Regions from separate parts of the Streptomyces sp. TAA040 genome, predicted to be linked through region 2. Evidence: riboswitches for the same ligand, from Rfam matches in the RefSeq annotation. Region 2 holds a riboswitch; the other holds the start of a gene.
What was found. A riboswitch is a leader RNA that binds a small molecule or an ion and turns the genes downstream of it on or off. The one in region 2 is predicted to bind glycine.
Positions count from the first base shown of each region.

Region 1 (5,685 bases), on a different contig from region 2:
CCGGCGACCGCCCGGTTGCGTCAGGTGCATGCCGGGCGAAGAGTGAGGAGCGTCCACATCACCCGCTTATCGGAGGAACATCCCCTCATGCGCAGGAAATCGGTCGTATCCACCGCAGTAGCCGCCACGATGGCCGGTGCACTCACCCTCGGCGCCGCCGGAGCGGCCTCGGCGGCGATGCCCGGTGGCCCGGCCGGTACCGCCGTGGCCGCCCCCGAGCAGGCGGCGCCGCCCGCTCGGGCCGCCCTCCCCGACGTCGAGGCGCTCGCCTCTCAAGTGACCACGCTCGACGGCATGGACGGCGTACTCGCCCCGGTCACCGAGCTGCTGGCCGTCCTCACCGCCGAGGACGGCCTCCTGCCGGCGGCCGACGCCGCCGAACACGAGGCGGCGCTCACCGAGGCCATCGGGAAGCTCGCCACCGAGGCACCGGAGGCCGGCGACCGGGCCGCGGCCCCCGACCCGGCGGCTCTCGCTGCCGAAGCGGCCGAGGACCTGCAGGCCGCGGTGGACGCACTGCTGGAGGCGGTCGCCTCCGGTGACCCCACCGAGGTCGTCGGGGCTGCCAACGAGACGATCGCTGCCGTGGTGGCGCTGCTGCTCGAAACCCTGCTCGACGGCGACCTGCCGGCGCCGGACGTGCCCGACCTCCCCGGCACGGGCCTGCCGACGACCGGACTGCCCGGACCGCCGAGCTGACCCGGACCGCTCCGCTCACGAACCGCCGCCCGGACGGGCCGCCGCACCTCGGCGCCCGTCCGGGCGGTCACGCGCTCTGGACCGGACGGCCGGGTCCCGGCCGCACGGCCGGGGCGGCCGGGGCCGGTCGCCCACGCGACGGGCGGTCGGGTGGCCGCCACCGGTCCGGGGCTCAGCGGCAGCAGGCCGCGGGGCGGCCGGGACCGGTGCAGGTCGCCGTGTGGACCCCGGCGGCCACCGCCCGGTCGAGCAGCACCGCGGAGCTGCAACCGGTCGGCAACCGTCCGGCTTCGAGCTGTCCCAGCAGCCGGGCCACGGCCCGGCGGTGGCGGCCGAAGGCCCACCCGGAAACCGTCCGGCCGCGTTGGGTCTGCCCGGCCAGTGCCAGCACCGGCGGGACGTCCAGCACCAGCAGGTGCAGACGCAGTCCGCGCCGCCGCGCCTCCCGCCCCAGCCAGCGGCGCACCCAGGGCAGCGATCCGCAGTCGTGGACCAGCACGCTGCCGGTCGTCCGCAGGGCCCGCCACAACCGCCAGTAGTGCGTGACCCGGACGAGCGGCCGGTAGCAGGCGTAGGGCAGCAGCGGGGGCAGCCGATCGGCCCACCACTCCCGGGCGTCCTGCGAGTCGATCCGCGCCACCGCGCCGCACTCCACGGCCATCCGCCGCATCAGGGTGGACTTCCCGCTGCCGGGCAGCCCGGAGACGACCACCCGGTCGCCCGCCGGCCAGCGCAGGGTCCCGGGGCCGGCGACCGCGGTGCCGCGCAGGTCGAGCACCCGCGCGCGCTCCGGCTCCGGCGGCGCGCTCGCCTCCTCCTGCGCGGCTGCGCGCCACGGCCCCTCCCCGTCGGCGGCGGGCGGCCCACCGGCGGGCAGCAGCATCCGTCCGCCCGGCTGTCCCTCCACCGCCGGCGGCGGTGCCTGCCCCGGCAGTAAGAGCTCCGCCGCCGTGTCCGCCGCCGTACCGGTCGTCTCGTACCGGATCACGCCGGCCCCCTCGGTTCCCGTCATAGCCCCTCCGACCCCTGCCGCAACCGTTCCCCGTCCGGGCTCCCCCCGAAGCGGCCGCCCATGTCATGATGAGGCCGCCAACTCCATAACGGCCGCTTGAACCAGCGCGGGAGAGTCCCGAAGCCCCCGGAGCACCGGGTGCAGGGCGCCGAAGGAGCAAGTCCTCCCTTGAATCTCTCAGGCCCCGTACCGCGCAGGCGAGGCATATCTGAAAAGCGGGCCGGATCGTTCCGGCCCCACCCAAGGTGCAAACCACGGCCCTCGCGGGCTTGTGGCGAACCTCTCAGGTTCCGATGACAGATGGGGAGGACATGTCCGCCCCTGCCTGGGAGCCACAGATGCCCGAGAACCCCCGCCGTACCGCTCTGGACCCGCTGCACCGCGCACTCGGCGCGACGATGACCGACTTCGCCGGCTGGGACATGCCGCTGCGCTACGGCAGCGAGCGCGACGAGCACCGCGCCGTCCGCACCCGTGCCGGCCTGTTCGACCTCTCGCACATGGGGGAGATCACCGTCACCGGCCCGCAGGCGGCCGAGCTGCTCGACCACGCGCTGGTGGGCAACCTGTCGGCGGTCGCCGTCGGACGCGCCCGCTACACGATGATCTGCGACGAGCGCGGCGGCATCCTGGACGACCTGATCGTCTACCGGCTCGCCGCGGACACGTACATGGTCGTGGCCAACGCCGGCAACGCGCAGACGGTCCTGGACGCGCTGACCGACCGGCAGGCCGGCTTCGACGCCGCTGTCCGGGACGACCGGGACGCCTGCGCCCTCCTCGCCGTGCAGGGCCCGCGTTCGGCCGCCGTGCTCGGCAGCCTCACCGACGCGGACCTGGACGGGCTGAAGTACTACGCCGGGCTCCCCGGCGCCGTCGCCGGGGTGGACGCGCTGATCGCCCGCACCGGCTACACCGGCGAGGACGGCTTCGAGCTGTTCGTGGCGCCGGAGGACGCCGGGAAGCTGTGGCTGGCGCTCACCGAGGCGGGCCGCGAGGCCGGGCTGGTGCCCTGCGGGCTGTCCTGCCGGGACACGCTGCGGCTGGAGGCGGGGATGCCGCTCTACGGCAACGAGCTGACCCGCGCGACCACCCCGTTCGACGCGGGCATGGGCCGGGTGGTCAAGTTCGAGAAGACCACCAACGAGGGCAGGTTCGTCGGCCGGGAGGCTCTGGAGGCCGCCGCCGAGCAGGCCGCGACCGCGCCGCCGCGCAAGCTGGTCGGCCTGGTCGCCGAGGGCCGACGGGTGCCCCGGGCGGGCTACCCCGTGGTGGACGCGGCCGGCACGGTGATCGGCGAGGTCACCTCGGGCGCCCCCTCCCCCACCCTCGGCAAGCCGATCGCGATGGCCTACCTGGACGCCGCGCGTGCCGGGCACGACGACGCGGACGCCGGGGGCGCTTCGGTCGCGGTCGACATCCGCGGCAGCCACGAGCCGTACCGGATCGTCCCGCTGCCCTTCTACAAGCGGGCCCGCTGAGGCACCCCCGGCCCGCCGCGGCCGGTGCCCCGGCGCGTCCGGACGCGCGGGGCCCGCCGTCCGCAGCGGACGTCCCGTCCCACCTGTCAAGACCCGTTTCACAGCCCCCACCCTTCATCCGGGAGAATTCAGTCATGAGCAACCCCCAGCATCTGCGCTACAGCAAGGAGCACGAGTGGGTGTCGGCCGCCGAGGACGGTGTGTCGACGGTCGGCATCACCGAGCACGCGGCCTCCGCACTCGGCGACGTCGTCTACGTCCAGCTCCCCGAGGTCGGCGACTCGGTCACCTCGGGCGAGACCTGCGGTGAACTCGAGTCCACCAAGTCCGTCAGCGACCTGTACGCACCGGTCACCGGCGAGATCACCGAGATCAACCAGGACGTCGTGGACGATCCGGCGCTGGTCAACTCCGCCCCCTTCGAGGGCGGCTGGCTGTTCAAGGTCAAGGCGGACGGCGAGCCTGCCGACCTGCTCTCCGCCGACGAGTACGCCGCCTTCACCGGCAACTGAGCCCATACCCTCCAGCACACCACGATCGGATCGGAATCTGATGTCGCTTCTGAACGGTTCCCTGCACGAGGTGGACCCGGACGTCGCCGCCGCCGTCGACGCCGAGCTCCACCGCCAGCAGTCCACACTCGAAATGATCGCGTCGGAGAACTTCGCGCCGGTCGCCTCCCTGGAGGCGCAGGGTTCGGTGCTCACCAACAAGTACGCCGAGGGCTACCCGGGCCGCCGCTACTACGGCGGCTGCGAACACGTCGACGTCATCGAGAACATCGCGCGGGACCGGGTCAAGGCGCTGTTCGGCGCCGAGGCAGCGAACGTGCAGCCGCACTCCGGTGCCTCGGCGAACGCCGCCGCGATGTTCGCCCTGCTCAAGCCGGGCGACACCATCATGGGCCTGGACCTGGCCCACGGCGGCCACCTCACCCACGGCATGCGGATCAACTTCTCCGGCAAGCTCTACAACGTGGTGTCCTACCACGTGGACGAGCAGTCGAACCTGGTCGACATGGAGGAGGTCGCGCGCCTGGCCCGCGAGCACCGTCCGCAACTGATCATCGCCGGCTGGTCGGCCTACCCGCGTCAGCTGGACTTCGCCGCGTTCCGCGCGATCGCCGACGAGGTCGGCGCGCTGCTGATGGTGGACATGGCGCACTTCGCCGGCCTGGTCGCCGCCGGGCTGCACCCCAACCCCGTCCCGTACGCGGACGTGGTCACCACCACGACCCACAAGACGCTGGGCGGCCCGCGGGGCGGCGTCATCCTGTCGAAACAGGAGTACGCGAAGAAGATCAACTCCGCGGTCTTCCCCGGGCAGCAGGGCGGTCCGCTGGAGCACGTCATCGCGGCGAAGGCGGTCTCCTTCAAGATCGCGGCCGGCGAGGAGTTCAAGGAGCGCCAGCAGCGGACGCTGGCCGGCGCCGAACTGCTCGCCGAGCGGCTCACCCGCCAGGACGCGGTCGACGCGGGTGTCTCCGTGCTGTCCGGCGGCACCGAAGTCCACCTGGTCCTCGTCGACCTGCGCAACAGCGAGCTGGACGGGCAGCAGGCGGAGGACCGGCTGCACGAGGTCGGCATCACCGTCAACCGGAACGCCGTGCCGAACGACCCGCGCCCGCCGATGGTGACCTCCGGCCTGCGCATCGGCACGCCCGCACTCGCCACCCGCGGTTTCACCGCCGAGGACTTCACCGAGGTCGCCGACATCATCGCCGAGGCGCTGCTGCCCGGCTTCGACGAGGACAAGGCGAAGGAGCTGGCCGCCCGGGTCACCGCGCTCGCCGAGAAGCACCCGCTCTACCCCGGCCTGGGCTCCTAGCCCGGAACACCCGGCCGACGCACGAGCCCGCCGGGGCGGCGACCCCGCTCCGGCACGCGGCTCCGAGCCCGGCTCCGCGGACCTTCCCGCGGACACCACGGCCGGGGCGCCCGTCCACCCGCGCGGGCACCCCGGCACCGGCCGCTCCCCCGGCACCGGCCGCTCCCCCGGCACCGGCCGCTCCCCCGGCACCGGCCGCTCCCCCGGCGCCGGCCGCTCCCCCGGCGCCGGCCGCACGCGCGGCCGTGCGCCCCGCCCGCGATCCGGGCGCCCCCTTCCGGCACCTACGCTCCACCCACGAGCAGACAAAGGAGTCGCCGCCGTGGCCATCTCCGTCTTCGACCTCTTCTCCATCGGCATCGGCCCGTCGAGTTCGCACACCGTCGGCCCGATGCGCGCGGCCCGCATGTTCGCGGTCCGCCTCAAGAACGAAGGCGTCCTGGCCCAGACCGCCTCGGTGCGCGCGGAGCTGTTCGGCTCCCTGGGCGCCACCGGGCACGGTCACGGAACGCCCAAGGCCGTCCTCCTCGGTCTGGAGGGCAACGCCCCCCGCTCCGTGGACGTCGCCCGGGCCGACGAGGACGTCGCCCGCATCCGCGCCACCCGCAGGCTCCGGCTGCTCGCCGCCGAGATCGGCGACACCCACGAGATCGACTTCGACGCGGA
Region 1 is NZ_AUKR01000002.1:218,430-224,114, forward strand. It holds gene H300_RS24645 (hypothetical protein) at 88-699, shown strand; gene H300_RS24650 (AAA family ATPase) at 872-1,582, opposite strand; glycine riboswitch at 1,809-1,913, shown strand; gene gcvT (glycine cleavage system aminomethyltransferase GcvT) at 2,050-3,192, shown strand; gene gcvH (glycine cleavage system protein GcvH) at 3,327-3,704, shown strand; gene H300_RS0103025 (serine hydroxymethyltransferase) at 3,745-5,019, shown strand; gene H300_RS0103030 (L-serine ammonia-lyase) at 5,342-5,685, shown strand, end outside.
Region 1: it holds a riboswitch for glycine, as region 2 does, so the genes downstream of both, gcvT (glycine cleavage system aminomethyltransferase GcvT) here and gcvP (aminomethyl-transferring glycine dehydrogenase) in region 2, are expected to answer to the same signal.

Region 2 (5,685 bases):
AGAATCCCGGCCGACCCCCAGGGTGCGGCCGAGATCGGCCCGATCCCCGTCGCGGGCCCCGCCTCGGGCTGGAGCGGGTGGTTGGGCAGGTACGGCGCCAGGTGGGCGCGCACGCCGACCGGACCGACACCCGGTCCGCCGCCGCCGTGCGGAATGCAGAAGGTCTTGTGCAGGTTGAGGTGCGAGACGTCCGCACCGAACCTGCCCGGCTTGGCGAGCCCGACGAGGGCGTTGAGGTTGGCCCCGTCCACGTAGACCTGGCCGCCCGCGTCGTGGACGGCGGCGCAGATGTCGGAGATGTTGTCTTCGAACACGCCGTGCGTGGACGGGTAGGTGACCATCAGGACGGCCAGTTCGTCCGCGTGCCGCTCGATCTTGTCCCGCAGGTCGGACACGTCGACGTCCCCGGTCTCGCCGGTCCTCACCACCACGACCCTCATCCCGGCCATCACCGCGCTCGCGGCGTTCGTGCCGTGCGCCGAGGAGGGGATCAGGCAGACCGTGCGCTCGGTGTCGCCGTTCGCACGGTGGTGGGCACGGACCGCGAGCAGACCCGCCAGTTCGCCCTGCGAGCCGGCGTTCGGCTGGACGGACACCTTGGCGTAGCCGGTGAGTTCGGCCAGCCGCTCCTCCAGCTCCCGGATCAGCGTCAGGTAGCCCTCGGCCTGCTCGGCCGGCGCGAAGGGGTGCAGCCCGCCGAACTCGGGCCAGGTGATCGGCTCCATCTCGGTGGTCGCGTTCAGCTTCATCGTGCAGGAGCCCAGCGGGATCATGCCGCGGTCCAGCGCGTAGTCGCGATCGGCGAGCCTGCGCAGGTAGCGCAGCATCGCCGTCTCCGAACGGTGCCGGTGGAAGACGGGATGGGTCAGGAAGTCGTCCTCGCGCAGCAGCCCGGCCGGAAGCGCGTCGGCCACCCGGGAGTCGAGCGCGTCCACGTCGGCCCGGACCCCGAACGCGCCCCAGACGGCGGTGAGCTGCTCCGGCCCGGTGGTCTCGTCGCAGCTCACGCCGACCCGGTCGTCGTCCGCCTGCCACAGGTTGACGCCGGCAGCGCGGGCCGCGGCCACCACCTCGGCGGCCCGCCCCGGGACGTGGCCGGTCACGGTGTCGAAGTAGGACTCGTGCACCACCTCGACGCCGCCCTCGCGGAGTCCCGCGGCCAGGATCGTGGCCAGTCGGTGCGTGCGGCGGGCGATGGAGCGCAGTCCGTCCGGTCCGTGGTGGACCGCGTAGAGGCCGGCCATGACCGCGAGCAGGACCTGCGCGGTGCAAATGTTGCTGGTGGCCTTCTCCCGGCGGATGTGCTGCTCGCGGGTCTGCAGGGCCAGGCGGTAGGCCTTCTTCCCCGAGGCGTCGACCGAGACGCCGACCAGTCGGCCCGGCAGGTTGCGGGCGAACCTCTCCCGGACCGCCATGAAGCCGGCGTGCGGGCCGCCGAAGCCCATCGGCACGCCGAAACGCTGGGTGGTACCGACCGCGACGTCGGCTCCCAGCTCGCCGGGCGAGGTCAGCAGCGTCAGCGCGAGCAGGTCGGCGGCGACCGTGACGATCGCGCCCAGCTCGTGGGCACGGTCGACGACCGGCCCCAGGTCGCGGACGCGTCCGTCCGCACCGGGGTACTGGAGCAGCACCCCGAAGACACCGCGCTCGGCGAGCTCCGCCGGGATGTCCTCGGTGAGGTCCGCGACGACGACCTCGACGTCGGCCGGTTCGGCGCGGGTTCTGATCACGGCCACGGTCTGCGGCAGGCAGGCGGCGTCCACCAGGTACACCCCGCCCTTGACCTTGCCCACCCGGCGCGAGAGCGACATGGCCTCGGCCGCCGCGGTGGCCTCGTCCAGCAGCGAGGCTCCCGAGGTGGGCAGCCCGGTGAGGTCGGCGACCATCGTCTGGAAGTTGAGCAGCGCCTCCAGCCGGCCCTGCGAGATCTCCGGCTGGTACGGGGTGTACGCCGTGTACCAGGCCGGGTTCTCCAGGACATTGCGCAGGATGACCGGCGGGGTGAAGGTGCCGTGGTAGCCGAGTCCGATCATGGAGTCGAGCACCTGGTTCCGCCCGGCCAGGTCGCGGAGCTCCGCGAGCACCTCGGCCTCGCTGCGTGCGTCGGGGAGGTCGAGGGACTCGGTCGACTTGATGACGTCCGGCACGGCGGCACGGGTCAGCTCGTCGAGCGAGCCGTAGCCCACCTGTGCCAGCATCTTGGCCTGCTCCGCGCTGTCCGGCCCGATGTGCCGCTCCGCGAAGGGGACGGAGTGCTGGAGAGCGGCAAGGCCGACTCGGTCTGTGGTCATCTGGAGGCCTCCTGGTCTGCGCGACCTTCGAGGGGCACCGCGGCGCGGGTGCCCGTCCGGCCTCCCCCTCTGTCATCTCGACCTGAGAGTTTCACCGGTCCGCAGGGTGCTCGGGCCGGCTTTCACCGTCGGTGAGGGGGAACCGTGGGGCGGCTTGCGCTCCCGGATCGCCCTGCTTTCCAGAGTGACCTCGCCTGCGCGGTACGTGGGCCTGAGAGATTCCGGGGAGGGTTTGCTCCTTCGGCGCCCGCCGACCTGGGCCGGTGGGCTCTCCCGCGCGGGGTCGACAGCCACCGCCGAGCTTACCAGCGCCCACCGGCACCGGTCTGTGGTGCGGCTCTCGACTGGCCGGGGCGGCCGATGTGGTCTTTGCTGGGAGGGAGGTGGTGGGAACTCCTGCGGGACGCCCGCGAACCATCGGGAGGCACAGTGCACACCGACATCGATCCGCACAGTCTCATCGGCCGAAAGGCCCTCGACCAGGACGGCGTCAGGATCGGGACCGTCGACGAGGTCTACCTCGACGACGCGACGGGACGGCCCGAGTGGGCGTCGGTGCGCACCGGCCTCTTCGGTCGCGACGCCTTCGTGCCGCTGACGCCGAGCGAGTTCGTCGACGAGCAGTTGCGTGTCCCGTTCCGCCGGGCGCTGATCAGGGAGGCGCCCGACTTCGGAGTCGGCCGCCACCTCAGCCCCGAGCAGGAACTCCAGCTCGCCCATCACTACGGACTGCACCCGGCGAGCCCGAGGGACGCCCCGCCGCCGGGCGAGGAGCGCGAGTTCGGCACGGTCGCCGGCAGCGGTACGGCCGGGCACCGCCGGGACGGGGACGACGCGGTCGGGGAGGCTGGAGTGGAGAGGGCCGCGGGAGCCGGGCCGGAGGCGGCACCCCGTCAGCCGGGGAACGACCCGGACTGATCTCCCGCCGGCCCCGGGACCAGCGGCAGCGGCTCTCCGCGGCTCAGCTCCGGATCGTCCGCGGCGAGAGTGCGCACCCGGCCCGGTGGGGAGTCGGGGCGCTCGAAGCGCACCGTCACGCGGCCCAGCCCGCCGCCCTGCACCCAGCCGGGCCCGTGCACGGTGTGGCGGACGTCCAGGCCGGGCAGCAGCCACTGCTCCCGGCGGAGTTCCGGTGGGGAGTCCGCCGGCACCGTCTCCGCACCGTCCCCGCCCCGCGGTTCGGGCGCGGAGGGCTCGTCCGCACCCGCGAACTGAGCGAAGAGGTCCTCCTGGGCGTAGTCGGCCAGTCCGCTCACCCCGACCCCCAGCAGCCGCACCCCCGTGGTGGTGTCCACCGACTCGACCAGCCGGGCGGCCGCCTCCCGGACGACCCGGGTGTCGTCGGTCGGCCCGCGGAGGGTCTCCGACCGGGTGAGAGTGGCGAAGTCGTGGCTGCGCACCTTGACCACCACGGTGCGTCCGGACCGGCCGGCCGCCCGCAGCCGCTCCGCGCAGCGGTCGGCCAGGTGGCCGACCTCCCACTGGATCCGCCCCCGGTCGGTGAGGTCGATGTCGTAGGTGTCCTCGACCGACACGGACTTCGACGCCCGGTCCGTGACGACCGGGCGGTCGTCGACGCCCCGGGCCATGGTGTGCAGGGAGAGCCCGTGGGCCCGGCCCAGCAGCCGCACCAGTTCCGCCTCGCCGGCCAGCTCGGCCTCGCCGACCGTGCCGATGCCGGCCCTGCGGAGCACCTCGCCGGTGGCCGGCCCGACCCCGGGCAGAATCCGCACGGACTGCGGGGCGAGCAGCGCGCGCTCCGTCCCCGGCTCGATGAGCCGCAACCCGTCCGGTTTCGCCCGCTCGGAGGCGATCTTCGCCAGCATCTTGGACCCCGCAAGACCGACGGACCCGCTGAGTCCCGTGGCGGCACGGATCGCCCTCCGCAGTTCCGCGCCGACCGCCTCGGCCGCCTCGGCCGTGCCCGGCACACCGCCCGCGGCCAGGTCCACGAAGGCCTCGTCCAGACTGAGCGGCTCCACCAGCGGGGAGAGCGTCGCGAGGATGCCCATCACCGTGTCGCTGAGCCGCCGGTAGAAGCCGAAGCGTGGGGTGAGGTAGGCGGCGTTCGGGCAACGCCTGCGGGCCTGCGCGGTGGGGAGTGCCGAGTGCACGCCGAACCGGCGCGCCTCGTAGGAGGCCGTGGCCACCACACCGCGCGGGCCGAGCCCGCCCACCACCACGGGCTTGCCCCGCAGACTGGGCTTGGCGGCCTGCTCGACGCTCGCGAAAAACGCATCCATGTCCAGATGCAGAATGCTCGGTGCGCTTCTCACACCCACCTATGCTGCCGCACGGGTCCGACAACGGCCCGCCGCACGGCTTCGGAGGACGGGCCGCACGGCGCCGTGCGGACGCTCCCGTTCAGCCGGCCCGGTTGCGGCGGCGGGCCAGCTCGTCGGACGGGTTGTCCGCGACGAGCGTCTCGCCGGTGTCCACCCGCTCCGCGTGCAGCTGGGACAGGGCGGTGCGCACGTCGCGCCACACCACGCCGACCGCGATGCCGAAGACGCCCTGACCGCCCTGGAGGAGGTCGACGACCTCGTCGGGGGAGGTGCACTCGTGGACGGTGGCTCCGTCGCTCATCAGCGTCATCCGGGCCAGGTCGTGCGGTCCTCTGGTGCGCAGGTGCCGCACCGCGGTGCGGATGTTCTGCAGCGACACCCCCGCGTCCAGCAGCCGCTTGACGATCTTGAGCACCACCACGTCGCGGAACCCGTAGAGCCGCTGACTGCCCGATCCCCTCGCCGAGCGGACGCTCGGCTCGACCAGGCCCGTACGGGCCCAGTAGTCGAGTTGCCGGTAGGTGATGCCGGCCGCGGCACATGCGGTCGGACCGCGATATCCCACCTGTTCCTCGGGCTCCTCGCCGGGTTCGGGACCCGGCTCGGGTACGGGTTGCGCCGGTGCTCCGTACCACGGAGAGGGGCCCTCGGCCGTCCTGCCGTCGCCGGTGCTTCTCACGCCGACCCTCCATCCCTTCACGTCCCGGGGAACCTTCCGGGACCAGCCTCCATGACGGTAGGCAGTCGCTCGGGGTGCGTCAACGATCGCCACACTCGGCACGCCGGGTGAAAATGACCCATCGAGTGGTTTGACGTTACTTCAGAGCGGGAACGGGCGTCTTTTGGACCTGTTTCCGTCTCACTGGTTGCTGCCGAAGTCCTCCGGCGAGATCTGGTCCAGGAACTCCCGGAACTTCTCGACCTCATCCTCCTGCTCATCCGGGATGGCGATCCCCGCGTCGTCCAGGACGGCGTCGCTGCCGTAGATCGGCGTACCGGTACGCAGCGCGAGGGCGATGGCGTCCGAGGGGCGCGCACTCACCTCGGCGCCGCCGGCGAACACCAACTCGGCATAGAACACCCCTTCGCGCAGGTCCGTGATCCGGACC
Region 2 is NZ_AUKR01000028.1:30,484-36,168, forward strand. It holds gene gcvP (aminomethyl-transferring glycine dehydrogenase) at 1-2,291, opposite strand, end outside; glycine riboswitch at 2,351-2,480, opposite strand; glycine riboswitch at 2,481-2,577, opposite strand; partial or broken gene H300_RS28055 (PRC-barrel domain-containing protein) at 2,721-3,089, shown strand; gene H300_RS28060 (DNA polymerase IV) at 3,185-4,567, opposite strand; gene H300_RS0119725 (MerR family transcriptional regulator) at 4,656-5,255, opposite strand; gene H300_RS0119730 (bifunctional nuclease family protein) at 5,436-5,685, opposite strand, start outside.